DNA from 3 places in the Mesorhizobium sp. WSM4845 genome. Region 3 is predicted to be linked to each of the others. Evidence: predicted binding sites of a transcription regulator. Region 3 holds the regulator's gene; each other region holds the start of a gene.
The links. Region 3 encodes LexA, which represses DNA repair genes until DNA is damaged. Its sites were predicted from a motif close to TGTTCNNNNTGTGTTCNG; they were not measured.

Region 1: AC0L2C_RS32330 (helicase-related protein) is a predicted target of LexA. The motif match lies at 3,184-3,201, and genes of this name have one in related genera.
Region 2: AC0L2C_RS15895 (YifB family Mg chelatase-like AAA ATPase) is a predicted target of LexA. The motif match lies at 2,379-2,396, and genes of this name have one in related genera.

Annotation. Positions count from the first base shown of each region.
Region 1 is NZ_JBVVQA010000049.1:15,715-25,993, forward strand. It holds gene AC0L2C_RS32330 (helicase-related protein) at 1-3,008, opposite strand, end outside; gene AC0L2C_RS32335 (TetR/AcrR family transcriptional regulator) at 3,696-4,448, opposite strand; gene AC0L2C_RS32340 (FAD-dependent oxidoreductase) at 4,407-5,606, shown strand; gene phbB (acetoacetyl-CoA reductase) at 5,715-6,440, opposite strand; gene AC0L2C_RS32350 (acetyl-CoA C-acetyltransferase) at 6,563-7,741, opposite strand; gene phaR (polyhydroxyalkanoate synthesis repressor PhaR) at 8,054-8,665, shown strand; gene AC0L2C_RS32360 (hypothetical protein) at 8,759-9,205, opposite strand; gene AC0L2C_RS32365 (TetR/AcrR family transcriptional regulator) at 9,306-9,995, shown strand; gene AC0L2C_RS32370 (3-hydroxybutyrate dehydrogenase) at 10,186-10,279, shown strand, end outside.
Region 2 is NZ_JBVVQA010000012.1:89,603-99,881, forward strand. It holds gene AC0L2C_RS15880 (2-dehydro-3-deoxygalactonokinase) at 1-160, opposite strand, end outside; gene AC0L2C_RS15885 (SDR family NAD(P)-dependent oxidoreductase) at 157-924, opposite strand; gene gshB (glutathione synthase) at 1,365-2,306, shown strand; gene AC0L2C_RS15895 (YifB family Mg chelatase-like AAA ATPase) at 2,489-4,021, shown strand; gene AC0L2C_RS15900 (hypothetical protein) at 4,120-4,662, opposite strand; gene AC0L2C_RS15905 (malate synthase G) at 4,804-6,996, opposite strand; gene AC0L2C_RS15910 (hydantoinase/oxoprolinase N-terminal domain-containing protein) at 7,165-9,186, opposite strand; gene AC0L2C_RS15915 (endonuclease domain-containing protein) at 9,365-9,739, opposite strand; gene AC0L2C_RS15920 (CDGSH iron-sulfur domain-containing protein) at 9,835-10,279, opposite strand, start outside.
Region 3 is NZ_JBVVQA010000005.1:236,458-246,736, reverse strand. It holds gene AC0L2C_RS08720 (SurA N-terminal domain-containing protein) at 1-1,310, shown strand, start outside; gene trpD (anthranilate phosphoribosyltransferase) at 1,307-2,317, shown strand; gene trpC (indole-3-glycerol phosphate synthase TrpC) at 2,322-3,173, shown strand; gene moaC (cyclic pyranopterin monophosphate synthase MoaC) at 3,240-3,737, shown strand; gene AC0L2C_RS08700 (molybdopterin molybdotransferase MoeA) at 3,737-4,942, shown strand; gene lexA (transcriptional repressor LexA) at 5,047-5,784, shown strand; gene AC0L2C_RS08690 (ComEC/Rec2 family competence protein) at 5,778-8,234, opposite strand; gene gltX (glutamate--tRNA ligase) at 8,336-9,760, shown strand; gene gltA (citrate synthase) at 9,943-10,279, shown strand, end outside.

The sequences.
Region 1 (10,279 bases), on a different contig from region 3:
CTGCGCGGGCGATTGTCCCTATCACGTGGCCGGTTGTCGTGGTGGCGGTGGCGTGGGCGCTGGTCGAAGCGGCCCTGCCGCCACAACAGGATGGGTTTTGGTTCTTCTGCCTCTTTCTCGGCCTCTGGAGCAGCCTCGCCGGTGGCGGCTTCCACCGCCGCGGCAGGTTCGGCCGAGACTGCTGCCGTTGCGGGCGAGGCTTTGGAAGCCGGCTCCGCCGGTGCGACCTCAACCTCGGCGGTTTCGGGTGCTGCCTCTCGAACTGCGGCTTCAGCTGCAGGCAGTGCCTCTACCGTGACCTCAGGCGGAGTTTGCAGCTGAGCTTCTGCGACAGGTTCCGCTTCGGCAGCGGGTTCCGCGAGAGCCTCCGCCGTGGCTTCTGCCACTGCATCCGGCTCAGAACTGTCGGCCGGCGCCTCGGCGGCTGCGTCGGCAATCGCGGCTTCAGCTGCCTTGGCCTGTTCGGCTTGTTCTTCCGCCGCCTGCTTGGCCGCGGCGGCTTCACGCGCGCTATTGTCCTGTGCCTCGAGCCGTGCCTTCACCTCGACAGCCGGCTTCGGCTCGGCCCGGTAGCCGAGGCCTTTCAGAATCTCTTCCATGTCGTCGGCCGTGGCGCCGAGAATCGACATCATCGGCGGCGTCACCATGAAGGACTGACCGTCATAGGCGCCGTCTGGGCGCTGGCCGAGGCCCGGCTTCCAGTTGGTTGCGGGCCGGATCAGGTCGGCCAGCCGTTCGAGGATGTCGACGCGCACCGCACGACGGCCGAGATTGCGGTAGCCGGCCAGCTTGTAGAAGGTCTTGTCGAAGGTGGGATCGATGACCACCGAGGTGCGGCCGGAGGCCAGCGCGTGAACCACGTCGCCAAAGCCAGGCTTGTCCTTGCCGTCGTTCTGCAGCGCCCACAACAACGTCACCAGTCCGGCCGCGGCCGGCTTGATCAGCGCCGGCACGAAGACGTGGTAGGCGCCGAAGCGCACGCCGAGCCGGCGCAGGGCGGCGCGGCCTTCCTGGTCGAGCGACTTCATCTCCTCGGCGATGTCGCGGCGGTTGATGAGGCCGAAATTCTCGACGAGCTGGAAGGCGATGCCGCGGCCGATGCCGGTTATCTGCTCGGCGTTCTTGAGGTCGACCAGCGGCTTCAGCAGCGACTCGATCTGGAAATTGACGAAGCGCTCGGCGCGCGCTGCAACCTTGTCGCGGGCGGGACCGGTGAGCTGCTCGTCGGCCAGCAGCACCAGGCGTGGCTTCAACGGCTCGTCGCCTGCGACCAGCGTGCCGATTGGCGCGCCGATCCAGCGCAGCGTGCCGTCGGAGCCGAGCGCGATGTCGCCATTGGCCGAGGCGCCGAAGCGTTCGGCCCGCGCCTCGAATTCGGCTGCAAGCGCCTTCTGGGCTGCTGTGCGCACCGCCTTGGCGTCCTCGCCGCCGGCGCTCTGGTCGGCGGTGAAGCGGAACCCCTGCAACTCGCCGACATGGTGGCCTTCGACGAGGACGGTTCCGGTTGGACTGATTTCGGCTTCAGGCATGGTATTTTCTCTAAGGCGCCGCATGAGGACGGAAGTCCTGCGGTCTACGAAGCGTTTCGTCAACCGCTCATGCAGCGCATCCGACAATCTGTCTTCGATTTCGCGCGTCTTTTCCTGCCAGTGTGCCTGATCGGCCAGCCAGCCGGGCCGGTTGGAAACGAAAGTCCAAGTGCGGATCTGAGCGATCCGGTGCGACAGCGTGTCGATGTCGCCCTCGGTGGTGTCGGCGCGGCGCACCTGCTCGGCCATGTAATTCTCATCGACATGGCCATGCCTGGCAAGGTCCATGTAGATCGAGGCGATCAGGTCGGCATGCTGAGCCGGGGCGATCTTCCTGTAATCGGGAAGGGCGCAGGCTTCCCACAACAGCGCCACGCGCCTGGCGTCGGTGGCAAGCGCCCGGATGTCCTCGTCGCGGGACAGATGTTCGAGCGCCTGCGCATCGACCGCCGGCAGCGCGCGCGTCAGGCCTTCAACCGGCGCGTTGGTCTCGATCGAGCGCTTCAGAGCGTCGAGGTTGGCGAAATCGAAACGCGCGGTGCGCCATTGCAGCACCTTCACCGGGTCGAAATCATGCGCTTCGATCTTCTTGACCAGTTCCTCGTCCAGCGGATCGACCTGGCCGGTGACGCCAAAAGTTCCGTCGCGCAAGTGGCGGCCGGCGCGGCCGGCGATCTGGCCGAGCTCGGCCGCCGTCAGGTTGCGATACTGGTAGCCGTCGAACTTGCGGTTCTGGGCGAAGGCGACATGATCGAGATCGAGGTTGAGGCCCATGCCGATCGCATCGGTGGCAATCAGATAATCGACATCACCCGACTGGAACAGCTCCACCTGCGCGTTGCGGGTGCGCGGCGATAGCGCGCCGAGCACGACTGCCGCACCGCCCTGCTGGCGGCGGATGAGTTCGGCGATGGCATAGACCTCGTCGGCGGAGAAGGCGACGATCGCCGTACGTCGCGGCAGGCGGGTCAGCTTCTTCGAGCCGGCATAGGCGAGATGCGACAGCCGCGGCCGCGTCACCACCGACACCCCCTTCAGCAGGCGCTGGAGGATGCCGTGCATGGTCGCTGCGCCGAGCAGCAGCGTCTCCTGGCGACCGCGCAGATGCAGGATGCGGTCGGCGAAGATGTGGCCGCGCTCGAGATCGCCGGCTAGCTGGACCTCGTCGACGGCGACGAAGGCGGCGTCGGTCTCGCGCGGCATGGCTTCCACGGTGCAGACCGAATATCTGGCGCCGTCGGGCTGGATCTTCTCCTCACCGGTGATGAGCGCCACCTTGTGAGCGCCGACCTTCTCGCAGACGCGTGAATAGACCTCGCGGGCGAGCAGCCTGAGCGGCAGGCCGATAATGCCGCTTTCATGCGCCACCATGCGCTCGATGGCGAGATGGGTCTTGCCGGTGTTTGTCGGCCCGAGCACAGCGGTCACGTCGCGGCCTGACAGGATCAGTGGCTCAGTGTGTTTCGGCTGGATGTTCATCGACCTGGAAATTAAGGCTCTCTGCCTCGCGTTGTCGGGAGCGCGCCCCGTGGTGGCGCGGGTGACAGCCGACACATAGGGATTTCGGGCGCGAAGCGAAAGCAGAATATTCCGATGGCAGCTCGAAGCCTTCCGTCGCCGTCGACAATCCGTTCCGCCGTTCCGATTTAACAGTTGGAACGAGTCTGGAACGAATCGGCTACGAATCGCTGACTCGCGCAGATTCATGGTTTGTTCACGACTACATCTGGATTTCTCGCCGGCGAGTCTCACCACATGCTGAATCGCCGAACTGGCCCGTTTCATGCAGGGCTGCCGTCGCCGTTAACCTTTGCCGCTGAACGATCGACGCAGGTCGGCCGGCGTCATCCAACATCTTGAAATAATTAATCTTTCCTAACGCGCCTTAACCTTTTGGGGGATGTTTTCAGCCTTTGTCGTTTAACATTGCGCTCAAAGCCGGAACGAAACGGCGACGAATCAGCGTCGGAGCATGTTTCCCGTTTTGTTCACCCCAATATGTTGTATCATGAACAGGTTTTCCACCTGTTATTAACAGGCGGGAACAGGGTTTTGCACAGGGCTGGGCGGCTGCCGTTAATTTTTGCGTACCGCTTTGGCACAAATCGGCGTCGGCGCAGTCGCTTGTACGAGAACGAGACTGCCAGCAATGCAGAACGGCTTGGTTCAAGCCTCTCCCACGGCATAGCGCTGCAAAGTAGGGCCGACGTCCTGGATAATTTCGTCGTGCGACAGGGCGACGACGGGCGGAAGCCGCAGCAGGTATCGGCACATCGCCAGACCCAGCAACTGGCTCGAAACGAGCCCGGCCCGTCGACCCGCATCGGCGGGGTCAGCGACCGCCGCAATCACCGGCCTCACCTGGTTGCCAAATACGTCGCGCAATTTTTCCGCGGCGAATTCGTTCGACGTCGCCGAACGCAGCAGAATTGCCATGCCAGGGCCGCTGGCCGGGCCCTCCCAGACTTCAAGAAAACGCCTGATCAGCGTTTCGCCGATGGCGTTTCGGTCGATCACCCGCAGTGCCGGCAATTGCAGGTCGACGACCGCCGCCCTGGCGAACAGCTCGTCCTTGCTGCGGAAATAGCGGATCACCATGGCCGGATCGATCGAGGCATGTGCCGCGACGTCACGGATCGAGGCGCCCTCATAGCCGTGCTCCGCGAACAGGAGCTTCGCGGCCTCCAGGATTTTGGCGCGCGTGCGGTCCGACTTGCCGGGTTTTTTCGGCCGATTCTCGGTCATGAAATGCTTATGCCAACAGCCGTTGACAAATGCAATGGCTTCGACTAGAAAGTCAACGATCGTTGATAAATGGAGAGAGAAATGTTGCCCGAAACCACCGAAGTCCTGATCGTTGGCGCCGGTCCGACCGGCATGGCGCTGTCCATCGTGCTGCACCAGGCCGGTGTCGATCATGTCCTGATCGATAGACTGGCGCAGGGCCTCCAGACCTCGCGGGCTGGCGTCATCCACGCGCAGACGCTGGAAACGCTGGAGCCTCTCGGCGTCGCGCAGCGGCTGAGCGAACTTGCCCTGAAGCTGCAGAATTTCACCATCCGCGACCGTAACCGGGCGCTGCTCAAGCTCGATTTCAGCAAGCTTCCTTCGAGGCATCCCTATCTGATGATGCTGCCTCAAAACCTGACCGAGCAGGTGTTCGCCGAACGGATCGCAGCCCTGGGCGGCGTGATTCATCGCTCGGTCGAGGCCAAGGCAGTCGTTCAGGACGCTGACGGCGCACACGTGACGGTGATCGAGAACGGCCGCGAGAAACTGATATCGGCACGCTGCGTCGTTGGTGCCGACGGCATGCACAGCCTGGTGCGCAGGTCGACCAGCATCGAGTTCGACGGCGCGGCCTATGACGCTTCGTTCGTACTCGCCGATGTTCGTCTCGACTGGCCGGTTGGGCCGACGGAAGTGTCGCTGTTCTTTGCACCGGCCGGGCTGGTGGTGGTGGCGCCGCTCCCGGACGGTTCGTACCGGGTCGTCGCGACAATGGATGACGCACCGGAAAACCCCGCGGTCACCGACATCCAGGCGCTGCTCGACAGCCGTGGTCCAACCAAGAAAAGAACCCGGGTGCTCGACCTGGCGTGGAGCTCGCGTTTTCGCGTGCATCACCGCCTGGTCCGCTCGTACCGCAAGGACCGGCTGTTCCTTATCGGCGATGCCGCGCACGTGCACAGCCCGGCGGGAGGGCAAGGCATGAACACCGGCATCATCGACGCGGTCGTGCTTGGCCAGTTGCTTGGCGACGTGGTGAACGGCGTGCGCCCGGAAACCGCGCTCGACCTCTACGAAACGCTGCGCCGCCCGGCGGCCCAGGAGGTGCTTGAACTGGCGGGCATGATGACGGAGATGGCGCTTTCCCGCAATTCGGTGAAGCGGTTCGTCCGCAATCTCGTGCTTTCGGCGCTGAATCTCACTCCATTTCTGAAGCGTCGCATCGCCTTCAAACTGTCGGGCCTCAGCCGGGCGTCGCTTGCCCGCCTGCCGGCACCTTCGCGCCAGCCGGGTCCAGTCGCCCAGACCAAGCCGGCAGCCGAACCAGGGCTGAAGCGTGTCGCCTGACAGCCGGAGTAATCCGGATCCCGGCCTCGAACTCGGCCGTGTGGGCGGTTAGATCGACCCGTGCAACAGTCACCGGCAACAGGCCGACGCCTCAGGTGACATGACGCCTCAGGTGATATACTGGCCGCCATTGGCTGATATGGTCGAGCCGGTGATGAAACCGGCATCGTCGGAAGCCAGGAAGACGACGCAGCGTGCGATCTCTTCCGGCTCGCCGAGGCGGCCGACCGGGATCTGCGGGATGACGCGCTCATTGAGCACCTTTTCGTCCATCGCCTTGACCATTTCGGTGGCGATGTAGCCGGGGCAGATGACATTGACGGTGATGCCGACCCGCGCCCCTTCCTGGGCGAGCGCCTTGGTGAAGCCGATATCGCCGGCCTTCGACGCCGAATAATTGACCTGGCCGGTCTGGCCCTTCTGGCCATTGATCGAGGAGATGGTGATGACGCGGCCGAACTTGCGGTCGCGCATGCCGACCCACAGCGGGTGCGTCATGTTGAATGCGCCGGAAAGATTGGTGTCGACGACCTCTTTCCATTGTTCGCGCGTCATCTTGTGGAACATGGCGTCGCGGGTGATGCCGGCATTGTTGACCAGAACGGAAACCGGGCCGAGATCGGCCTCGACCTGCTTGATGCCGGCGGCGCAGGCGTCGTAGTCGGCGACCGACCATTTGTAGACCGGAATGCCGGTTATCGCGTTGAATTTTTGCGCCGCTTCGTCATTGCCGGCGTAGTTCGCGGCGACATGATAGCCGGCGTTTTTTAGGCCGATCGAAATCGCGGCGCCAATACCGCGCGACCCACCGGTGACGAGTGCTACCTTTGTCATAATATCCTCCCTTTTTCTCGATCGGCGGGCGGCGAACAGGAACGCTCTAACGGCGGAGCCTGTTCGCCACCGACTGTTTCACGGCTTGCTCGCTCCGTCCTCACGGCGCTTTGCAGATGACTTCACAGCGCTTCCACGCACATGGCGACCCCCATGCCGCCGCCGATACACAGCGTGGCGAGACCTTTCCTGGCACTTCTGCGGCGCATCTCGTAAACCAGCGTGTTGAAGATGCGGGCGCCGGAGGCGCCGATCGGATGGCCGATGGCGATGGCGCCGCCATTGACATTGACGATCGACGGATCCCAGCCCATGTCCTTGTTGACGGCGCAGGCCTGGGCGGCGAAGGCTTCGTTGGCCTCGACCAGGTCGAGATCGCCGACCGACCAGCCGGCCTTGGCCAGCGCCTTGCGCGAGGCGGGAATGGGCCCGGTGCCCATGATCTGCGGGTCGACACCCGCGGTCGCCCAGGACACGATGCGCGCCAGCGGCGTGATGCCGCGCTTTGCGGCTTCCGCTTCGGTCATCAGCAGCACGGCGGCGGCGCCGTCATTGATGCCGGAGGCATTGGCGGCGGTCACCGTGCCGTCCTTGTCGAAGGCCGGTCTCAGCTTGGTCATCGCCTCGATCGTGGCGCCGTGGCGGATATATTCGTCCTGGTCGACAATGGTGTCGCCCTTCTTGCCCTTGACGGTGAAGGCCACGATCTCGTCCTTGAATTTGCCGGCCTTCTGCGCGGCCTCTGCCTTGTTCTGGGAGGCCAATGCGAGCTGGTCCTGGTCCTCGCGGGTAATCTGGAACTGGCGAGCGACGTTTTCGGCCGTGTTGCCCATGTGGTAGCCATTGAAGGCATCCCACAGCCCATCCTTGATCATGATGTCGATCATCTTGTAGTCGCCCATCTTGACGCCGGCACGCAGGTGTTGAGCGTGCGGGGCCAGCGACATCGATTCCTGCCCGCCGGCGACGATCACCTTGGCATCGCCTGTCGCGATCTGCTGCATACCGAGAGCAATAGCGCGCAGACCTGAGCCGCAAACCTGGTTGAGGCCCCAGGCGGTGGTTTCCTTCGGCAGGCCGGCTTCGATAGATGCCTGGCGGGCGGGGTTCTGGCCCTGAGCCGCGGTCAGCACCTGGCCGAGGATGACCTCGTCGACTTCCGCCGGCTCGACACCGGTACGGGACAGCAACTCCTTGATGACGACGGCACCAAGCTCATGCGCCGGCGTGGCGGCGAAGGCGCCGTTGAAGGAACCGACGGGCGTGCGCGCCGCACTGGCGACAACGATGGCAGCGGACATGTTCTTCTCCACACTTCGAGGTATCGAGGTTTTGGTATCGCAGTTTGTATCGTCAGGGCTTTTCTTGCCCTTTCAATGATCCAAGTCAAACCGGAAATGGGCATACCGGCCATGCGCCGCAAGCAGGTTGCGCATCGTGGTGGATACAGCCGGCCCATTGCTGCGCAGCATTTTTAGCCCGCCGTGCAGCATTATTTGATGCCGCACTGCACAAACCGCTTGGAATTGTGACGCTTTTGCGCATATCCTTGAAAAGGCGCAATCGTTACCGGCAGCTTACCTCAAGTGCGCCGGTGTCCCGGGAGGATGCTGATGGCCGCGAAAGACGAACCGATTATCATCAAGAAATATGCCAATCGCCGCCTCTACAACACCGGCACCAGCACCTATGTGACGCTCGAGGACCTTGCCGAAATGGTCAAGAAGGGCGTGGAGTTCACCGTCCAGGACGCCAAGACCGGCGACGACATCACCCATCCGGTGCTGACCCAGATCATCTTTGAACTGGAGAACAAGGAAGGGCAGAACATGCTGCCGATTCCGTTCCTGCGCCAGTTGATCGCTTTTTACGGCGACCAGATGCAGATGATCGTGCCGAGCTTCCTCGAACAGTCGATGATCGCCTTCTCAAAGGAGCAGGAACGCTTCCGCGAGCAGATGAAGGGTGCGTTGGGCAAGTCGCCGCTGGACATGATGAAGATCGCCACGCCGATCAAGGCGCTGGAAGAGCAGACGCGCCGCAATATGGAGATGTTCCAGAACGCCATGCGCCTGTTCACGCCCTTCCCACCCGCAGGCTCGAATGGCACTTCCGCAGCGCCGGCGGAGCCGGCCAGGAAAGAGACGTCGGAAAAGCCCGACGACCTTCAGGAACTGAAGGAACAGATCGCCGCCATGCAGCGCAAGCTCGACACGATGTCGTGATCGCCGGCCGGACCAAGCCCGGCCGAAATCTCTCATCAGCAGGCCGTATCAGAAATCTCCGCCCGAATGAGGCTGAGTCCCGCCCGACCCGCGTTATTTCGTCGTCACCGTCACCAGAGCCGTAACGGGTTTGCCGTCGACGAGAATGGGCTTGTGATGATCATCGGCAAGTAGGACGCCGATCACATGCTTGCCGGCGGCATCCGGGCAATGGCCGAAACGAGCCTTGACAAGATCGCCGCCAAAGTCGCTGTTCATGCTGTTGTACGGCTTGCCGGGGATGTTGCAGGTATCTCCGGCGGGATCGATCTTCATGTGCAAATGGCCGCATTGGCTGACGCCGTCGCATTCACCCGCTGGCAGAAGCGTGAAGTTGCTGCTGACGACGACGCCTATCGCCTTCTCTGGGTCATTGCCGAGTTCGATGACCGAACCGGCCGCCGGCCAGGCGATTTGCAGGGTTGGCCGATCTTCGGCCTGGGCAGGCCCGAGCGACAGTAAAGAGAAAGCAAGGGCAGTCGTTGCGATGATGCGAAGCATGGTAACCTCCATTGATGTTGTAATCACTGATTACATATGAAACGCCTGGACGCAAGAAAATAATCAGTGATTACATGTCGGCGTCGTGCTATGGGCAGGCATGACCAGCCCCACGGATTCCGGCGAAGCCGCCAACCCCAAGCGCTATCATCACGGCAATCTGGTCGAGGCCTTGATCGCTGCTACCGTAGAGATCATCGAAGAGCGCGGAGCAGAGCATGTCTCGGTGCGCGAGGCGGCAAAACGTGCCGGCGTTTCGCCCGGCGCGCCATTCCGGCATTTCCGCTCGAAATCAGCACTGCTGACCGCCGTCGCCGAACAGGCGATGAACCGGCTGACCGAGGCCGTTGCCGATGCACAGTCCAAAGTCGACAGCGCAGATCCCATTGTGGCCTTCGAAGCGATCGGGCAAGGCTATCTGGAGTGGGCGATCAGCAATCCCACGCATTTCCAGATCATCAGTTCTCGAACGCTGATCGATTTCGACGCGTCGGACAGTCTTCGTGATCAGAATGAAGCCGTTCGCCGGAAAATGATCGCCCTGCTGACCCAAGCGCAACAACAAGGTCGGCTTGCCCCGGACACCGACTTCGATCATCTGGTGCTTGCCGCCCGCGCATTTGTCTACGGCCTGGCACGCATGGCGATCGATGGTCATTTCCCGGAGTGGCATCCGTCCGAGCCGCCATCGCTAGCCGTACGGAAAGCTCTGCGTCTTTTCATCAGCCAGATGACAAATCCCGAAACGCAACCTCACGAGCGCCCTGAAGTGGCTTCCGGGGATCGCTGACAAAACTGTCTTCGCACTGCAAAACCTGTCTTCGCACTGGTGTCAGGCGCACAGCTTCGAGTGAGGGTGTCCTCTTTCATGACAAAAATTTCATGTCATCGCCAATCCGTGCCGCTGTTCTTGCGCCGCACGAGACATATATGCTGCACTGCAATATGCTTCCGTTAGCACCGGACTGAAGGATTTCGCCTTGCCCAGCAGAAAAACCGCCATCGTCACCGGTTCCACCTCGGGCATCGGCCTGGCAATCGCCCATGCGCTCGCGGCCGATGGCTGCAACATTG
Region 2 (10,279 bases), on a different contig from region 3:
CGAGGAGGGTCGAAAACCCGGCCGCCTGCGCGGTGATCAGCCCGTCGTCGCCGCGACGCTCGGCGAGGACATTTCCGGCCTCATCGACCAGCCAGACCCTGAGACGGGTGGTGCCCCAATCGACGGCGGCCACAGAAGGCACGTTGCTCGCTGAGTTCACAGGAAGCCCCCGTCGACGATCAGCATCTGCGCGGTCAGCATGCGCGAAGCGTCCGACGCCAGGAACAGCACCGTGCCGACGACGTCTTCCGGCTGCATCACCTGCTTGATGCATTGCTTGGCCACGTGGGCGGCGAGCGCCTGTTCGGTGACCCAGAGCTGCTTCTGCCGCTCGGTGATCACCCAGCCGGGTGCGATCGCATTGACGCGAATGCCGTCGGCGCCGAGCTTGCCGGCAAGCCCCTTGGTCAGGCCGACGATCCCGGCCTTGGCGGCGGTATAGGCCGGCATGTCGGGGTGATTGATTAGGAACGACGTCGACGTGAAGTTGATGATCGAGCCGCCGCCGGCGCGCTTCATGCCCGGCGCCACCGCCTGTGCGGAGAAGAAATGCGGGCGCAGGTTGACCGCCTGGTTGTTGTCCCAGAACTCCACGGTGACGTCTTCCACCGCGTGGCGATCGTCAAGTGCTGCATTGTTGACCAGCACGGTGACGTCGCCATGCGCCTCTGCGGCCCTGGCGGCCGAAGCCCGCAGCGCCTCGACGTCGCGTATGTCGGTCTTGAGATAGAGGGGGCGGCGGCCGAGATCCTTTTCGATGCGGTCGGCCAGCGCCAGGCTCGGGGCGTCGGCGATGTCGATGAAGGCGACCTTTGCCCCCTGGCGGGCAAAACCCTCGGTCAGCGCCGCGCCAATTCCGGAGCCGCCGCCGGTAATCAGCACCGAAGCGCCCTCAAGGTCGGCAAAGCGCGCCGATGGCATCATTTTTTTCTCCCTGCGCATGACCCCGAAAATCGGTTTCGATTTTCGGAAACGATCATGCGCAAAATCAAAGTGCTACAGCGTCGTTTGCGCATCCAAAAGGACGCGCGGCGCCGTAGGCTCGGTCGGCGCGCATCCTAGCCAGACCGGTCGGGGGAGCAAGGGAGAAAACGCAAATTCGCGGGCTTATGTCTGACAAGTCGCTCGTCAGATCCCTTGAGCGCAAGGTGCCACGGAGCGAATTTCTGGGATAGCCGAGCGTGGCATCGAAACCAACCGGCCCGCCGAACAGGAATCGTTGCTGCCGGCGCAGCCGAACTGGGCAAGGCGCTCCGCCTGCGCCTCACCTACGCCCAGCAGGCAATCCTCAAAATGTCGCGATTGGCAGATGACCGGGGAGGTTGTAAGGGCAAGCAGCCCATCCGATCCGCCGGAGATCCGCCATGCCTCTGAAAATCGCTGTCCAGATGGACCACATCTCCACCGTCTCGATTGCCGGCGACACGTCGTTTGCGCTGTCGCTGGAAGCGCAGCGACGCGGCCACCAGTTGTTCCATTATACGCCCGACCGGCTGTCGCTGCGCGACGGCAAGGTGTTTGCCGGCGTCGAGGAAATGCAGGTCCTCGACGAGAAGGGCAATCACTATTCGCTCGGCGAGAAAGTGCGCACCGACCTGTCGGAGATGGACGTCATCCTGCTCAGGCAGGATCCGCCGTTCGACATGAACTACATCACCACGACGCACATACTCGAGCGCATCCATCCCAGGACGCTGGTGGTCAACGACCCGGCCTGGGTGCGCAATAGCCCGGAAAAGATCTTCGTCACCGAGTTTCCCGACCTGATGCCGGAAACGCTGATCACCAAGGACAGCCAAGAGGTTGCCGCCTTCCGCAAGGAGTTCGGCGACATCATCGTCAAGCCGCTCTACGGCAATGGCGGCGCCGGCATCTTCCACCTGCACGAGGCCGATCGCAACCTCGCCTCGCTGCTCGAAATGTTCGGCCAGATGTTCCGCGAGCCCTACATCGTTCAGCGTTATCTGAAGGAGGTGCGCGCCGGCGACAAGCGCATCATCCTGATCGACGGCGAGCCGGTCGGCGCCATCAACCGGGTGCCGGCCGAGACTGATTCACGCTCCAACATGCATGTCGGCGGCCGCGCCGAAAAAACGGAACTAACGGAGCGCGAACGCGAGATCTGCGCCCGCATCGGCCCGTCGCTGAAGGAGCGCGGCTTTATCCTCGTCGGCATCGACGTGATCGGCGACTACATGACCGAGATCAACGTGACGTCGCCGACCGGCGTGCGCGAGGTGCAGCGTTTTGGCGGCGCCGATATCGCCAGCCTGTTCTGGGATGCGGTCGAGGACAAACGCAAGTAGCGTCCATGCTTGGCGGAACAGCGGCTTTCCGGTCCGTAGCCGATGCGACGCCATCAAGGCACACCGTTCGATTGTTCCCGTAATGTTCTTGCCTTTGCCCAAAATCTGTGGTTGTCTCAGATGACGCCGTTCGCGGCATGATCGCATGGGCTTCGGGCGAGCCCATGTCCGGGGGCAGAAAAATGGTTGCGCGGGTCCGCACGGTCGCTTTCCAGGGCATCGAGGCCGTGCCGGTCGACGTGCAGGTGATGATCGCGCCCGGCAAGGTTAACATGCACATCGTCGGCCTCGGCGACAAGGCGGTGGCCGAAAGCCGGGAGCGGGTGCAGGCGGCGCTGCACGCATCGGGCCTGTCGATGCCGTCGAAGAAGGTCACCGTCAATCTGGCGCCCGCCGATCTGCCCAAGGAAGGCAGCCATTACGATTTGCCGATCGCGCTTGGCCTGATGGCGGCGCTTGGCGCCATTCCAGGCGACATGCTGGCCGGCTATGTCGTGCTTGGCGAACTGTCGCTCGACGGCACCATCGCCGCGGTGGCCGGCGCGCTGCCGGCGGCGATCGGCGCCAATGCCGAAGGCAAGGGCCTGATCTGTCCTTTCGCCTGCGGCCCGGAAGCGGCGTGGGCCGGCAAGGATTTCGACATCCTGGCGCCGCGCAGCCTGATCGCCATCGCCAATCATTTTCGCGGCACGCAAGTGCTGTCGCGGCCGGAGGCCGGCATCCATGCCTCGGCGCGCGACCTGCCGGATCTTGCCGACATCAAGGGCCAGGAGACCGCCAAGCGGGCACTCGAAGTGGCGGCCGCCGGCGGCCATAACATGCTGATGATCGGTCCGCCAGGATCGGGAAAATCGATGCTGGCGCAGCGGCTGCCGTCGATCCTGCCGCCGCTGGCGCCGCAGGAATTGCTCGAAGTCTCGATGATCGCCTCGGTGGCCGGCGAGCTTGGCGAAGGCAAGCTGACCGACCGGCGGCCGTTCCGCGCGCCGCACCATTCGGCCTCGATGGCGGCGCTGGTCGGTGGCGGCCTGCGCGTGCGGCCGGGCGAGGCCTCGCTGGCCCACCACGGCGTGCTGTTCCTCGACGAGTTTCCCGAATTCTCGCCGCAGGCGCTCGATGCGCTGCGCCAGCCGCTGGAGACCGGCGACTGCATGATCGCCCGCGCCAATCATCGCGTCACCTATCCGGCGCGCATCCAGCTGGTCGCGGCGATGAACCCGTGCCGCTGCGGCATGGCCGGCGAGCCTGGCTATCGCTGCCTGCGCGGCGACCGTTGCCGCACCGACTATCAGGCGCGCATATCAGGCCCGCTGCTCGACCGCATCGATCTTCGGATCGAGGTGCCGGCGGTCTCGGCCAGCGATCTGATCCGGCCGGACCGGGCGGAGAAAAGTGCCGATGTGGCGCTGCGCGTGGCCCGCGCGCGGACAACCCAGCGCGAACGTTTCGAGCGGCTCGGCGCGACCTCCGTCACCACCAACGCGCACTGCTCACCCTCTGTTATCGAGGAGATCGCGATGCCGGATGCATCAGGCCTGTCGCTGCTCAGGGATGCCAGCGAAAAGCTTGGCTTTTCAGCGCGGGCCTATCACCGGGTGCTGAAGGTGGCGCGGACGCTGGCCGATCTCGAGGCCAGCGAGACGGTCGGCCGCATCCATCTGGCCGAGGCGATTTCGTACCGCATGAGTTCGGAGCGAATGGCGCAGGCGGCGTGACGTTCCCCTCCCCCTTGAGGGAGGGTGACCGGCCCGAAGGAGCTCGACAGTCTGACGCTACGCAGCCTGATCGCTATCGCCAGTCATTTCGGCGGCAGCTACTTAACCGGAATCATGAGATGTGCGTAGGGAGTGCCCGCCCACATCACATATGGCTTGGACGTGTCAGGTTTGGGGTCCGCCGGATAGCCCTGCATCATGTCCATTGCATTGACGACCATCACGTGCGGGCCGGTCTCTATCCAATTGTTGCCTTCCTCGGGCTTCGTCGCAAAAGGATCGGTGTTGCTGCCGTCGCTGCCGCCGGCCAGCATATACATGAAGCCGACCTTGCCCTTGGGCGGTTCCTTCTTTTCCATCCACGCCATTGCCCATTCCATCGAGTTGGCATCGCCACACATTGGATCCGGGCCAGGCGTGGCCGGGTGGTCCGGCATGCACCAGAAGCCGTTTGTACCCTCGCGCAGTGTGCGCATCGCACCCTTCTCATCCATAGCGTGGATCGCAGCGCCGCTTGCTACAGCGGGGGGTGCAGCGGATTCAGCGCTCTTGATCATCGCAGCGTCATCGGCGGCTGCGCCTTGCATCGCAACCAAACTGCCCGCCGCCGCAATCGCAGCGACCGTCAGAAGCCGTTTCATGGCCGTTCTCCGGTTTTGAGTTCTTGTGCATGATGTCGGACGCACGGCCTCCCAGAGCCGTTTGTCGGTGGTTAAATCGTAGCAGATCGCGTGCACCGGGACAACGATGTTTTAGCAATTGCTAATATCTGTCGGGCTATACTAAAACTCTGTTCGCGCTATCGAGGGGCTTTCCTTCGCCTTCAGCTCCAGCCGCCGCGCGTGCAGCACCGGCTCGGTGTAGCCGTTGGGCTGGACCCGGCCCTTGAATACGAGGTCGCAGGCGGCGAGGAAGGCGATCGACTTGTCGAAGTCAGGGGCCATCGGCCGGTAGAGCGGATCGCCTGCATTCTGGCGGTCGACGACGCCGGCCATGCGCTTCATCGTCTCCATCACCTGGTCTGAGGTGCACACGCCGTGATGCAGCCAGTTGGCGATGTGCTGCGAGGAGATGCGCAGCGTGGCGCGGTCCTCCATCAGGCCTATGTCATTGATGTCAGGCACCTTCGAGCATCCGACGCCCTGGTCGATCCAACGCACGACATAGCCCAGAATGCCTTGCGCGTTGTTGTCGAGCTCGTTCTGGACCTCCTCCAGCGACCAGTTCGGCCGCACCGCTACCGGCACCGACAAGATGTCGTCGAGCTTTGCCTTGGGGCGGCTCTTCAGCGCCGCCTGCACAACGTGGACGTCGACCTTGTGGTAGTGGGTGGCGTGCAGCGTTGCTGCTGTCGGCGACGGCACCCAGGCGGTGTTGGCGCCGGCCCTGGGATGGGCGATCTTTTCCGCCAACATCGCCGCCATCAGATCGGGCATCGCCCACATGCCCTTGCCGATCTGGGCGCGGCCGGCCAGCCCGCATTCCAGCCCGGTGTCGACGTTCCAGGCTTCGTAGGCGGCAATCCAGACGGCCTGCTTCATGTCGCCCTTGCGGATCATCGGGCCGGCTTCCATCGAGGTGTGGATCTCGTCGCCGGTGCGGTCGAGGAAACCGGTGTTGATGAAGACGACGCGATCTTTGGCGGCGCGGATCGCCTCCTTGAGGTTGACGGTGGTGCGCCGCTCCTCGTCCATAATGCCCATCTTGATGGTGTTTTTCACCATGCCGAGCAGCGCCTCGACACGGTCGAATATCTCGACGGCGAAGGCGACTTCCTCCGGCCCGTGCATCTTGGGCTTTACGACATACATCGAGCCCGCGCGGGAATTGGCGCGTCGTCCGTTCGGGCCGACATCGTGCAGCGCGATCAGCGCCGTCATCGCCGCATCCATTATGCCTTCCGGAACCTCGCTGCCGTCGCGGTCCGTAATCGCCGGATTGGTCATGAGGTGGCCGACGTTGCGGATCAGCATCAGCGAGCGGCCGGGCAGGGACAGCGTGCCCCCATCAGGCGCGGTGTACGACCGGTCGGGATTGAGTTTTCGCGTAAACGTGCTGCCGGCCTTGGTGATCTCCTCGGCAAGGTCGCCCTTCATCAGGCCGAGCCAGTTGCGGTAGACCAAAACCTTGTCCTGCGCATCGACTGCCGCGACAGAATCTTCGCAGTCCTGAATGGTGGTCAGCGCCGATTCCAGCACGATGTCGGCAATGCCGGCCGGATCGGTCTTGCCGATCTGGTTGCTGCGGTCGATCACAATCTCGATATGCAGGCCATCGCGGGTCAGCAGGACGGCTTCGGGATTATCGGCGTCGCCGCGATAGCCGGCAAACTGTTTGGGATCGGCGAGCGTGGTGGCGCCGGCGCCCTCGCCCAGCCGCAGCATGCCGTTGGCCACGGAAAGCCCGTTGACCCCTGCCCATTTGCCTGAGGTGACCGGCACCGACTCGTCGAGAAAATCCTTCGCCCAGGCAATGACCCTGGCGCCGCGCACGGGATTGAATCTCCCGCCCTTCTCGGCGCCGTCGGTCTCGGGAATGGCGTCGGTGCCGTAGAGCGCGTCATAGAGCGAGCCCCAGCGCGCGTTGGCGGCGTTCAGCGCATAACGCGCATTCATCACCGGCACCACCAATTGCGGCCCGGCAACCACCGAGATCTCGGGGTCGACATTGTCCGTCGCTACGGAGAAGGCCGGCCCTTCCGGCACGAGATAGCCGATTTCCCTCAGGAAATCCTTGTAGGCTTCCATGTCGCTGGGCGCGCCATTGTCGTGATACCAGCGGTCGATCTGGCCTTGCAGCGCGTCGCGCTTTGCGAGCAGAGCCCGGTTCTTCGGCGCCAAATCATCCACGATGGCCGAGAAGCCGGTCCAGAAGGCGTTGGCTGCAATGCCGGTGCCCCGCAGCGCCTCGTTCACGACGAAATCATAAAGTTCGCGGGCAATCCGCAATCCGGCGATTTCGACGCGATCGGTCATCGGGGCTTTCTCCAGGCGAAAGGCTTTGGCCGGGCCTTTGACATGTCAGGGTGGCAGGGTCAATTCAGCTTAGGGTGAAGGTAGGGCAAATCGCTTCCATTTCGAATGCCGCCTCACCCTTTGCGTTGACGCAGGCTGGTGCGGCTCCCCCTTCTCCCACAAGGCGCCCTACACCGCGATCCTTGGCCTGCCCGACGCCACTGCCACCACATGCGCCTCGATGAACATGCGCTGGCCCTCGACGGTCGAGACGCGGAATTCGCTGGCGATCTCGATTTCGGCGCTGTCGGTGCCGGCGTCCCTGGCCCGCCCGGCGGCAATGGCGCGGACATCGGTTTCCGCTGCCGCGATCGCCGCCGCCTCGTCATTGAAGTCGCGCACGCTTTCGCCTGAGGCGACGCGAAACAGCCCTTCCTGGGGCTGGCTGACGCGCGCCTCCGCCGAAACCCTGACCTGGCCGACGACGGCGCCGAGCGCATTGGCGACATCGGTATCTTCGGGCACCAGGCAGTCATGGCCGACCAGCGGTGGCAGCCCGGCATAATGCAGCGGCGCCGAGGCGCCGAGGCCGATGACCGGGCGGTCGAGCGCGACGCTCAGCCGTGCGATGCCGGGATGGGAATCGACGGCGCGCTGGACCAGCGCGTGCGCCACGGTCGCCGCGCCATCCAGCCCGTCCTCGGCAAAGGCGGTTTCGAGGATGACTTCCGCCGACAGCCGGGTCAGCGTGGTCAGCACCCGTTCCGAGATCGCCTCCGGCGTGGCGGCGATCGCCTGTCCGCGGCCGTCGCGCTTGCGGGCGAACAGCTCGGCGCCGAGCCGAGCCGTGGCGGCATCCCAGTTGGCCTGCTTGCCCAGCACATGGGCGGCGTCCGACGGCGTGAAGCCGGCGACATGCACCAGCCCGCGCGACACCAACCGGTTCAAGGTGGCGTTCTGGGCGTTTGATGTCAAAAGCCTGTCGACGGCGAGAGGCGTCGAGCCGATCAGCTCATAAAGCTTGGCCTCGGCGCCGGTCAGGCCGGCAGCCAGCCGCTGCGGCACGCCAGTCCTGACCGCCAGCCGGCCATCCATGCGGCTGGGGTTGGCCGCGCGGATTTGGCGTTCCAGTTCGACGGTCACCGCTTCGCCATGCATCATGCCGGCCAGCGCCAGCGGCACCAGGCGGCGCGGCCCGAGCAGGATTCTTGGGTTGAGCGCGCCATCCTCCAGCGCCACTTCGGAATCGCCGCCGAGCCCAAAGGTGCGCATGGCCACCGCCTCGACCATGGTGCGGAAGCCGCCGACGGTGGCGCCTTCCGGGTCAAGCCTGGGACGGCCCTGGTCGAGCACGGCAACGTCGGTGGTGGTGCCGCCGATGTCGGACACGACTGCATTGTCGAGGCCGGTCATGTGGCGAGCGCCGACAAGGCTGGCGGCCGGGCCTGAAAGAATCGTCTCGATCGGCCGCTGGCGGGCGAAGGCGGCCGAAACCAGCGCGCCGTCGCCGCGCACCACCATCAGCGGGGCGGCGATGCCGCGCGCGGCAAGAAAGCCCTCCGTCGCCGCCACCAGCCGGTCGATCATCGAGATCAGCCTGGCGTTGAGCAGCGTCGTCAGCGCCCGGCGCGGGCCGCCGAGCTTGGCCGAAAGCTCGTGGCTGGCGGTGACCGGCAGGCCGGTCTTTTCGCGGATCAGGTCGCGAGCGGCGAGCTCGTGCGCCGGGTTGCGGGTGGCGAAATAGGCGCAGACGGCAAAGCCGGACACCGAGGCGCCGAGTTCCGGCAGCGCAGCCTCTAGCCCGGACAGGTCGAGCTTTGCCGCATTGCCGTGGACATCATGGCCGCCGGGGCAGAACACGACAGGGTCCGTGCCAAGTGCCGCCTTCAGCCCGTCGCGGGCAAGGTCGCCCTCGGCAAAGCCGATCATCACCAGCGCGACGCGGCCGCCTTGGCCCTCGACCAGCGCGTTGGTGGCAAGCGTCGTCGACATCGACACCAGTTTTATCGCTGCAGGGTCGGTGCCTGCTTTCTGCAGCACCGCGTCGACCGCACCCGATATGCCGACGGCGAGGTCGTGGCGCGTCGTCAGCGCCTTGGCCTTGGCCAGCACTTTGCCGTTAGGACCGCCCGCCTCCGACCACAGCACGGCGTCGGTGTAAGTGCCGCCGGTGTCAATGCCGAGGAACAGGGGCGATGGTTTGGTGATCATTCTGGCGGGTCCGGCGAATTTCGTCCCCGCCCCTTAGCCGATACGGAACGGCGGATAAAGCCGCGAGCGCTGGGCCACGATGAAGTTCGATCTCCCCCCTTGTGGGGGAGATGTCCGGCAGGACAGAGGGGGGCGCTGTCCCGCCGGCCTTGCCGTGGTTACATCCCGCCCCGGCCGTTCATTCGGACGGATGCCCCTGGCCAGCCGCAATCACAATATGCTGGCAGACATTGTCGATGTCGCGGATAATGTCGTCATTCCAGAAGCGCAGGACGGTCCAGCCATCCTGTTTCAGCCGCAATGTCCTTGCCTCATCGCCGGCAACAGCATCGCCTTGCGCATGCTGGGAGCCGTCGACCTCGACGATCAGTTTCTTTTCTGGGCAAGCGAAGTCGACGATATAGCCGGCGATCGGGAATTGTCGGCGGAAGCCAAGCCCCATCAGCCGGTGCGCGCGAAGCTCGTTCCAGAGCTTCAGCTCGGCTGATGTCATGACCTTGCGCATCGATCTGGCGTTTGCGCGATGTTTTGGCGGCAACGGCGTGTGAGGCATTGTGCTGCTGAAATTAGCGCTCTACGGCGCCCCCCTCTGTCCTGCCGGACATCTCCCCCACGAGGGGGGAGATTGGCGCTTGGCCGCTGCGCCAGCTACCCCACAAACCCCACGCGCTTGTGGCTGCCGTCGCAAAACGGCTTGTTGGCCGAGTGGCCGCAGCGGCAGAGGAAGGTGCGTGTCGTGCGGTCGACCGTGTGGCCGGTGCCGGTGACGATCTCGACATTGCCTTCGAGCTTGAGCGGGCCGTTGGTCGTCGGCGTCACCGTCAGCGGGCCATTGCGCGCGGCCAGCGCCGGCGTGTCCTTCAGCGCCGGCTCGCCGGTGGCGGCAAAGCCTGATTTGCTGTGGCTGCCGTCGCAGAACGGCTTGTTCTCCGAAGCGCCGCAGCGGCACAGCGTGGCGCGATAAAACGTTTCGCCGCCGAGCACGATCTCGGCATGCAGCGCCAGCGGGCCGTTTTCCCGGATGCGCACCGTGTTGACCACCGGCGGCTTTTCCTGCGGCCCGCCATCCTTCCTTACATAGGTGATGGCGCCC
Region 3 (10,279 bases):
ATTTGACGTTGCCGAAATCGCTGGTCGAGCCGATCGAAGCGCCATCCGACACTACGCTTTCGGCCTATTTTGAGGAAAACAAGAAGACCTATGCGGCGCCCGAATACCGCAAATTCTCCTATGTCAGGCTCGAGCCGGAAGACATCATGGATGCGAGTGCCGTGACCGACCAGCAGGTCAGCGACGACTACAACAAGAACAAGGGGCGCTACACCACGGCGGAAACGCGCACCATCGAACAGCTCGTGTTCAAAACGCCCGATGCCGCGAAGGCCGCGCTCGATTCACTCAAGACCGGCGCGACCTTCGACAAACTCGTCGCCGCCGAGGGCAAGACGCAGGCCGACACGCTGCTCGGCACGCTGTCCAAGGACAAGATCGCCGACAAGGCGGTGGCGGATGCGGCGTTTGCGCTCAACGTCAACGAAGTCAGCCCGGTCGTTCAGGGTGCCTTCGGTCCGGTGCTGCTGCGCGTCACCGAGATCAAGCCCGAAGTGGTGAAGCCGCTGGCCGAAGTGGCCGCCGACATCCGCAAGGACCTGGCGCTGGGCGAGGCAAGCCGCATTCTGCTCGACGTGCATGACAGTTACGAAGACAGCCGCGCTTCGGGCAGCACGCTCGAGCAAGCGGCCGAAAAACTGAAGCTGAAGGTCGTCACCGTCGACGCGATCGATCGCACCGGCCTGAGGCCGGACGGCGCCATCGTCAAGGATCTGCCGGAATCGCCGGAGCTGATCAAGGCGGTGTTCGATGCCGAACCCGGCACCGAGAATCCCGACCTCACCACTGCCAACAACGGCTTCGTGTTCTACGAGGTGGATTCGGTCACGCCGGCCCGCGACCGCACGCTGGATGAAGTCCGCCAGAAGGTGGTGGCCGACTGGACGGCGGCGGAAACGACCAAGCGGCTCACCGCAAAAGCGCAGGAGCTCGAAAAGCGTCTCGAGGCCGGCACTACGCTCGACGTGATCGCGAGCGAGCTCAAGCTTGAGAAGCAGACCAAGCGCGGCGTCAAGCGCGGGGCGGACGACGCCGATTTCGGCAAGGAAGGGGCGGCTGCGATGTTCGGCGAAGGCGAAGGCGGGACCGGATTGATCCCCTCGCCCACCGGCGACGGACAGATCCTGTTCAGGATTGCCGAAGTGTTCGAGCCTGCCGGAGCCGACGCCAGCTCGGTGCCGGACGACGAGCAGAAATCGTTCACCGCCGGCATGTCCGACGACCTGCTCGACCAGTTGGTGGCGCAGCTGCAGACGCAATATGACGTTCGCATCGACCAAACCGCCGTTGCCCAAGCCCTGACCAGATGAGCGCGCTCAAGACCCATATCGCCAAGGTCGCCGCTGGTAGCTCCCTTTCCTTCGAGGAAGCGCGCGATGCCTTCGACATCATCATGTCGGGCGACGCTACGCCCGGCCAGATCGGCGGCTTCCTGATAGCGCTGCGCGTGCGCGGCGAGACTGTGAGCGAGATTTCCGGCGCCGTCGCCACCATGCGCGCCAAGATGCTGCGCGTCGACGCGCCGGCTGGCGCCATCGACATCGTCGGCACCGGCGGCGACAATTCGCACAGCGTCAACATCTCGACCGCATCCGCGTTCGTCATCGCCGCCTGCGGCGTGCCGGTGGCTAAGCACGGCAATCGCGGACTGTCCTCGCAGACCGGCGCCGCCGACGTGCTGACCGCGCTTGGCGTCAAGCTCGACATCCCGCCGGAAACGATCGGCCGCTGCATCCACGACGCAGGCGTCGGCTTCATGTTCGCACCGGCGCATCATCCGGCGATGAAGCATGTCGGCCCGATCCGCGCCGAGCTCGGCACCCGCACAATCTTCAACCTGCTTGGCCCGCTCTCCAATCCGGCTGGTGTCGTCAGGCAGATGGTTGGCGTCTTCTTGCCGGAATGGATCATGCCGGTGGCCGAGACGTTGAAGGCACTGGGCGCCGACCACGCCTGGGTCGCCCATGGCGACGGCTATGACGAGATCACCACCACCGGCGAAACCCAAGTCGCCGAACTGGTCGGCGGCGAGATCCGCAGCTTTACGCTGACCCCGGAAGCGGTCGGGCTGAAGCGGCATACCAAGGACGAATTGCGCGGCGGCGATGCCGCCTACAACGCCCAGGCGCTGCGCGACATGCTGGGCGGCGCTGCCGGTGCCTTTCGCGATACGGTGCTGATGAACGCCGGCGCCGGACTGGTGGTGGCGGGAAAGGCGACGACGCTTGCCGATGGCATGGCGACGGCGGCGCAAGCCATCGACAGCGGCCGGGCGCTAAAGGTGCTTGACCGGCTGGTCGAGATTTCGAACGGATAGCGCCGTGTCTGATATCCTGCGCAAGATCGAAGCCTACAAGCGCGACGAGATCGCGGCGGCGAAGGCGCGGGTGCCGCTTGCCCAAATCAAGGCGCGGGCAAAGGATGCCGACGCACCACGCGGCTTTCTCTCGGCCCTTGAAGCCAAACGCAAATCCGGCAGTTTCGCGCTGATCGCCGAGATCAAGAAGGCGAGCCCGTCCAAGGGCCTGATCCGCGCCGATTTCGATCCGCCGGCGCTGGCCACGGCCTATGCCAAAGGTGGGGCTGCCTGCCTCTCGGTGCTGACCGATGCGCCGTCTTTCCAGGGGGCGCCTGAATTCCTCACCGATGCGCGCAGCGCCGTGACATTGCCGGCTTTGCGCAAGGATTTTCTGTTCGAGCCCTATCAGGTGTTCGAGGCCCGTGCGTGGGGCGCGGACGCCATCCTGATCATCATGGCGAGCGTCGATGACGCCGTGGCCAGGGAACTCGAAACGACGGCGTTCGAGCTCGGCATGGACGCGCTGGTCGAGGTGCATGACGAGGCCGAGACGGAACGCGCGCTGAAACTGTCGTCGCGGCTGATCGGCATCAACAACCGCAATCTGCGGACGTTCGAAACCAGCATCGAGACATCGGAGCGGCTCGCGGCGATGGTGCCGGCCGACCGGCTGCTGGTCAGCGAGAGCGGTATTTTCTCGCACCAGGACTGCCGCAGGCTGGAACGGAGCGACATTGGCACTTTCCTCGTCGGCGAGAGCCTGATGCGGCAACAGGACGTGGCCACTGCGACGCACCTGCTTTTGACGGGCAAGGCGCCCGCCAATGCATCTGCCCGAAAATCGCAATCGATGTTCGGAGAGCATGATGCATAGATACAAAGCGTCAGAGTGTAGTTTGTGCGTCCAAACGGACGCACGTCGCTCCAGGGTGACCTGACGATGTCGGCCGCCCTCACCCATCTTGGCGCGGAAGGCGAAGCCAATATGGTCGATGTCGGCGACAAGGCGGAGACGACCCGCACGGCAATCGCCGAAGGTCTTGTCTCGATGCGGCCCGAAACGCTGAAAATGATTCTCGACGGCGATGCCAAGAAGGGCGACGTGCTGGGCACGGCGCGCATCGCCGGCATCATGGCGGCCAAGAGGACGCATGAGCTGATCCCGCTCTGCCATCCGCTGCTGTTGACCAAGATATCGGTAGACATCGAACCTGACGCGAAGCTGCCCGGCCTGAAGGTCACGGCGCTGGCCCGTGTCACCGGCAAGACCGGCGTCGAGATGGAAGCGCTGACCGCCGTCTCGGTCGCCTGCCTGACCATCTATGATATGGCCAAGGCGGTCGATCGCGGCATGGCGATCTCCGGCATCAGGCTGGTGGAAAAGACCGGCGGCAAATCCGGCGACTACAAGGCGGATGCCCAGGGGGCAGGCCAATAATGGCGCTGCTTGCGGTCGCCGAGGCGCTCGAGCACCTGCTTGCGGATGCTGCGCCCTTGCAGGCTGAAAGCGTCGCCCTGATGGATGCCGCCGACCGCGTGCTGGCGGAGCCGCTCATGGCGCTCCGCACCCAGCCGCCATTCAACGCGTCGGCCATGGACGGCTATGCCGTGCGGGCCGACGATGTCGCGTCCGTGCCCGCGAGACTTTCGGTGATCGGCATAGCGCCGGCCGGACGAGGCTTTGCCGGAACAGTCGGCGCGGCGCAGGCCGTGCGCATCTTCACCGGCGCGCCGCTTCCCGGAGGCGCCGACACCATCGTCATCCAGGAGAATGTCCGCGACCTCGGCGGCGGCATGGTCGAAGTGACCGCGCCGACGGTTGAAGGCCGCAACATCCGCCGCCTCGGGCTCGATTTCTTGCAGGGCGACATGCTGCTGGAGAAAGGCCGCCTGCTTGATCCCGCGGCATTGTCGCTGGCGGCGTCGGCCAACCACCAGCAGGTCCGCGTGGTGAAACGGCCGCTGGTCGCCATCATCGCCACCGGCGACGAATTGCTGCCGCCGGGCAGCGACCTTGGCCCCGACCAGATCATCTCCTCCAATGCCTATGGCGTCGCCGCCGCGGCCCGCTCGGTTGGCGCCTGCGCACTCGATCTCGGCATCGCCCCCGACCGCAAGGAGGCGATCGCCGCGCTGGTGAAAAAAGCCGTCGCCGCAGGCGCGGACGTCATCGTTACGCTGGGCGGCGCCTCGGTCGGCGACCACGACCTCGTCCATGACGTGCTGACCGGCGAAGGCATGGCGCTCGATTTCTGGAAAATCGCCATGCGGCCCGGCAAGCCATTGATGTTCGGGCGGCTGGGCGCCATCCGCTGCATCGGCCTGCCCGGCAATCCGGTGGCCAGCCTGGTCTGCACGCAGCTCTTTCTGAAGCCGCTGCTGGCGCGGCTCGGCGGCCGCGCGTTTCGCCAGGACATGCGTCAGGCGCGGCTCGGCGCCGCCATGCCGGCCAACGATCTCAGGCAGGACTATGTACGCGCGGTGGTGAAGGAAGAAGCTGGCACGCTTGAGGCAACGCCGTTCAGTGTCCAGGATTCCTCGATGCTCAGAATGCTGGCCGACGCCAACGGATTGGTCGTGCGCGAGCCATTCGCTCCCGCGGCCGCAGCGGGCGCCGCCTGCAGCGTGCTGATGCTACGCTGAACAAAACGTCAACACATTCATTAAACTTTAAATGGTTGCGGAACACAACTGGAACAGATAGTGTTTGTTCTGGGTTTGTTTTTCTGATTCTGTTGGGGGTCGCGATGCTAACACGCAAACAACATGAACTGCTGATGTTCATCCACGAGCGACTGAAGGAAAGCGGCATTCCGCCCTCGTTCGACGAGATGAAGGAAGCGCTCGACCTCGCCTCCAAATCGGGGATCCACCGGCTGATCACGGCGCTGGAGGAACGCGGTTTCATTCGCCGCCTGCCCAACCGCGCCCGCGCGCTGGAGGTGCTGCGCCTGCCCGATTCGATCGCGCCGGGCCTCAATGCGGCGCGCAAATTCTCGCCGAGCGTCATTCAAGGCAGCCTTGGCCAGGGCGGCCTCGGACGCCAGATCAAGCCGGCGCCTTCGCGCATGCGTGCGGCCGGCAATGACGACGACGTCGTTGCCACCGTTTCCATACCGGTGATGGGCCGCATCGCTGCCGGTGTGCCGATCGACGCCATCCAGCACCAGACGCATTCGATCTCGGTGCCACCGGACATGATCACCGGCGGCACGCACTACGCGCTGGAGGTCAAGGGGGATTCGATGATCGAGGCCGGCATCTTCGACGGCGACACGGTTATCATCCGCAACGCCGACACCGCCCAGCCTGGCGAGATCATTGTCGCTCTGGTCGACGAGGAGGAAGCGACGCTGAAGCGATTCCGCCGCAAAGGTGCCTCGATCGCACTGGAAGCCGCCAATCCGGCCTACGAGACGCGCATCTTCGGGCCGGACCGGGTCAAGGTGCAGGGCAAGCTCGTCGGACTGATCCGGCGTTACTGAACGGCAGGCTTCTTGGGTTTCTCGGCCCTGCGGTATGGCGGCAGGCCCCTCGCCTCGCGCGAAAATCGCCGCTGCTCATGCCAAGGCCTGTATGGCTGTCTGACGGCAAAACGGATTTCTGCGCGCGTCTTCGCCGATAGCGGATCGAAGAAGACGGCGGCACTGCCCATGCGAGCGAGCTGCCGTTTGGTGACGACGAGAACCAGCGGGTTGCGGCAGAGTTTGTAATAGGCTGTGGCATCGTCGATGACGATCAAATCCGCAAAGGCACAGGCCGGCCGCGCGGTTTTGCGGTTGTCGGCGAGCGCGATGAGCGCGCCGGACGGATGCCGGGCCAGGCACAGGCCGGCAGTGCAGGTGAAAGGCGCTCCCGGCGGCAGGTCGGCCGGATCGGCGATGTCGAACCGCACATCTCCTTTTTCGAATGTCTCCGGCTCGACGATCGTTGTTGAAACCAGCGCATGTTTCCAGTTGTCGGTGGTGAATTCGTTCGAACGCATCCGGTTGACGGCAAGTTCGCCGCCGCCGATCGGCAGCGCCACCAGATGCGCATCCTCCGAGATCAGCACGTCGGGGGTGCGCGTCTCGGAAATCGTCAGCAGGCCGGCGAGCGCAAAGGGAAGTGCGGCAAGCCGCAGCCATGTCGTCGCCATCGTGGCGATGACTAAGGCGACCGTCACCAGCAGAACCGATTGCAACGAAATCAGGCCGACTGCATCGACGGGCGAACGCTCCGATATCCATCCCGAAATTGCAATCATCGCCGTCAGGCCCTTGCCCATCATGTAGAGGAAAGGGCCGTCGAGGCCGAAAGGCATTGCCAAGGCGCTGAGGACGGCCAGGAACATGACGATCGTGACGATCGGCATGACGGCCAGATTGGCGAACAGGCTGAGCGGCGAGACGCGCTGGAAGTGCCAGATGGCGAAGAGCGCGGTGGCGCTGCCGGCAATGATGGAGGTCATTGCGATGGTGCCTGCCCCGGCGACGAGCTTGCGCGTGACGAAAGCGACCGGTGACCGTCGCTGTCGCGGCGCCTTGGCCCTGTCGGCACGATAGTCGGACCAACCGGCATAGGCGCCCACGAGAGCCGCAGTCGCGGCGAACGACATCTGGAAGCTTGCGCCGACCACCTCGTGCGGCGACACGACGATAACGGCGATGGCCGAAATCGCCAGGTTGCGCATGGTGAGTGCCGCCCGGTCGAACAGCACGGCGACAAGCATTACCGCCAGCATGATGAAGCTGCGTTCAGCCGCGACCACGATACCGGAAAAGATCAGATAGGCAGCGATGGAGACGAGTGCGGCAGCAGCCGCATATTTTTTGACCGGCCGGCGCGACGAAAAGTCGGGAAACAGCGCAAAGGCGCCGCGCAGCAATCCCATGACGGTGCCGGCGACAAGCGCCATGTGCAGGCCGGAAATGGAGATGATGTGGTAGATGCCGGTGCGCCGCATCGATTCGTTTATCTCTTCGGGGATGCCGGCACGCACGCCGACGATCAGCGCAGCGGCAATCTCCCCCTCGGCACCACCGATGCTGTCCCTGATATGGTCGGCGATGGTTTCGCGCGCCTTCTCGATCGACGAAGAAAGGCGTGCGGTTAACGGTGCATCTTCGGAGACGACGATCTTTGGACTGCCGAGGAAAAAGCCACTGGCACCGATACCGGCGAAATAGCTGTCAAAGGAAAAGTCAAAGCTGTCCGGTCTGACCGGGCCAGTCGGAGGCAGAAGCCTCACATAGCCGGTTGCCACCGAGCCTGCGGTCATCTCAGCGGGAATCTTGCGTGCCGACACCCTGACACGTTCGGGTGCATAACGCAGTGTCGGCCGGGCGGTCGACATCACATCGATGGTCAGCCTGATCCGGCCGTTCGCCATCTGGTCGAGCCTGACGACACGGCCGGTCAGCCGGGTCTGGATTTCCGAACCGAGCATCTTCGTTCCGGCGCGCCAGGTTTCAACCTTGGCGGCGAGCACACCAAGCGCGCACAGCAACGCTGCCATGAAGCACAGGTGCGTTTTGCGGCGTGAGCGCGTGACGGCCGCACACAATGCCGTAAGGACCACGACGGCGATGGGCTGGGCAAAGTCCGGTTCGACGGCAAGCGAAAAATAGACGATCACCCCGCATGCCAGGAAAACCGGCACCAGCAGGAAGGCGACGCCCCGGTCGAGTTCCAGGCCGGCTGCCGCGGCCACGCTGTTGCGGACACCGGATGGTGAAAGATGGCTGAGCTGTCGGCGAAAACGAATGACAGGGCCGGGTGCTGAAGCCGGTATCGGCGCCGGGCGATCCGGCGAAAGAGGTTGGATGCTCAGCGGCGACGCAGGCAGCGAAACGGGTAGCGCCTCAGTGTGAGGAACGTCGGCAAACAGCGATCGTTCGCTGACGCTTGCGGTCGCGCCCTCGCTCTCGTCCACGCCGCGGCCTGGTCCAGCCATAGGGTTCGCCCCTTGCGCCCTTGACCTCCTATGCTACATGAACGCGCGACGCGCGAAAGTCCGCGCACCACATCCGTTTTCTGCGCTTGCCCAGGAGTTCCATGTCCGACAAGGTCGTCACCCGTTTTGCCCCTTCGCCCACCGGATTCCTGCATATTGGCGGGGCGCGCACGGCGCTGTTCAACTGGCTGTATGCGAAACACACCGGCGGCAGGATGCTGCTGCGCATCGAGGACACCGATCGCGAGCGTTCGACCGATGCGGCAACCGCTGCCATCCTCGATGGGCTCTCCTGGCTTGGCCTCACCTGGGACGGCGAGCCGGTATCGCAGTTCGAGCGCGCGCCGCGCCACCGCGCGGTTGCCGAGGAGCTGGTGCGCCTCGGCAAAGCCTATTACTGCTATGCGACGCCGGCCGAGCTGGAGGCGATGCGCGAGAGTGCGCGGGCCAAGGGCTTGCCTCCCCGCTATGACGGCCGCTGGCGCGACCGCGACCCGTCAGAGGCACCGGTTGGCGCCAGGGGCGCGATCCGCATCAAGGCGCCGGCCGAAGGCGAGACGGTGGTGCATGACCGCGTGCAGGGCGAAGTCCGCTTCCCCAACAAGGACCTCGACGATTTCATCATCCTGCGCTCGGACGGCAACCCGACCTATATGCATGCCGTCGTCGTCGACGACCACGACATGGGCATCACCCACATCATCCGCGGCGACGACCATCTGACCAACGCCGCCCGCCAGATGGTGATCTATCGAGCCTTGGGCTGGGAGGTCCCGTCAATGGCGCATATCCCGCTGATCCATGGCGCCGACGGCGCCAAGCTGTCGAAGCGGCACGGCGCCCTCGGCGTCGAAGCCTATCGCGCCATGGGCTATCTGCCCGAGGCACTGCTCAACTACCTGGCGCGGCTCGGCTGGAGCCACGGCGACGACGAGGTCATGTCGATCGCCGATATGATTGCGTGGTTCGACATCGGCGATGTCAACAAGGGGGCCGCCCGCTTCGACTTCGCCAAGCTCGAGGCGCTGAACGGCGTGCATATGCGGCGCATGAACGACGCCGAATTGCTCGATATCTTCATCAACACCTTGCCCTATCTCGAAGGCGGCCCGGCGATCGCAGCGCGCCTCGACGACACACGCAAGGCGCAGTTGCTGGCCGCCCTGCCCGGCTTGAAGGAGCGCGCCAAGACGCTGGTCGAGCTGGTCGACGGTGCCGCCTTCCTGTTTGCCGAGCGGCCGCTGCCGATCGACGAGAAGGCGGCGGCGCTGCTCGGCGGCGAGGCGCGCGAGATCCTGCGGGGCGCCCATGCGGCGCTGAAGGCGATTTCAGGGGATTGGACGGCCGCAGCGGCGGAAGCGGCGATCCGCGAATATGCGCTCGCCGGCGGCCATAAGCTTGGCGCAGTGGCCCAACCTTTGCGCGCCGCGCTCACCGGCAAAAGCACCTCGCCCGGCGTGTTCGACGTGCTTGCCGTGCTTGGCCGCGAGGAAAGCCTGGCGCGCGTCGCGGATCAAATCGATTAGCAAAACTGGCGCCCAAGAAGATTGGCATTGAAAGGTGGGTTTCGCAGTGCAACATTAGGTCTTGGCCCAATTTGGCACGCAATCCAATTGCGGGCGCAAACGCGCGAACTCCGATACTTTCGACGTGTTGCGTTGCAGAAATTTTGCCTTTGCCGACATGAGAAAACAAAAAGGAGTTTGCAATGTCCGAAGCTGCGACAAAAATGGAATTTGGCGGCAAAACCCATGCGTCGACCGCGAAACTTGAATTCGGCGGCAAAACTCACGAACTCAAGGTGCGAAGCGGCTCGGTCGGACCTGACGTCATCGATATCGGCGCGCTTTACAGCACCACCGGGGCCTTCACCTACGATCCCGGCTTCACCTCGACGGCAAGTTGCGAGTCGGAAATCACCTTCATCGATGGCGATGCCGGCATCCTTTTGCATCGCGGTTATCCGATCGACCAGTTGGCCGAGCACGGCGACTTCCTCGAAGTCTGTTATCTCCTGCTCTACGGCGAACTGCCGACCAAGGCGC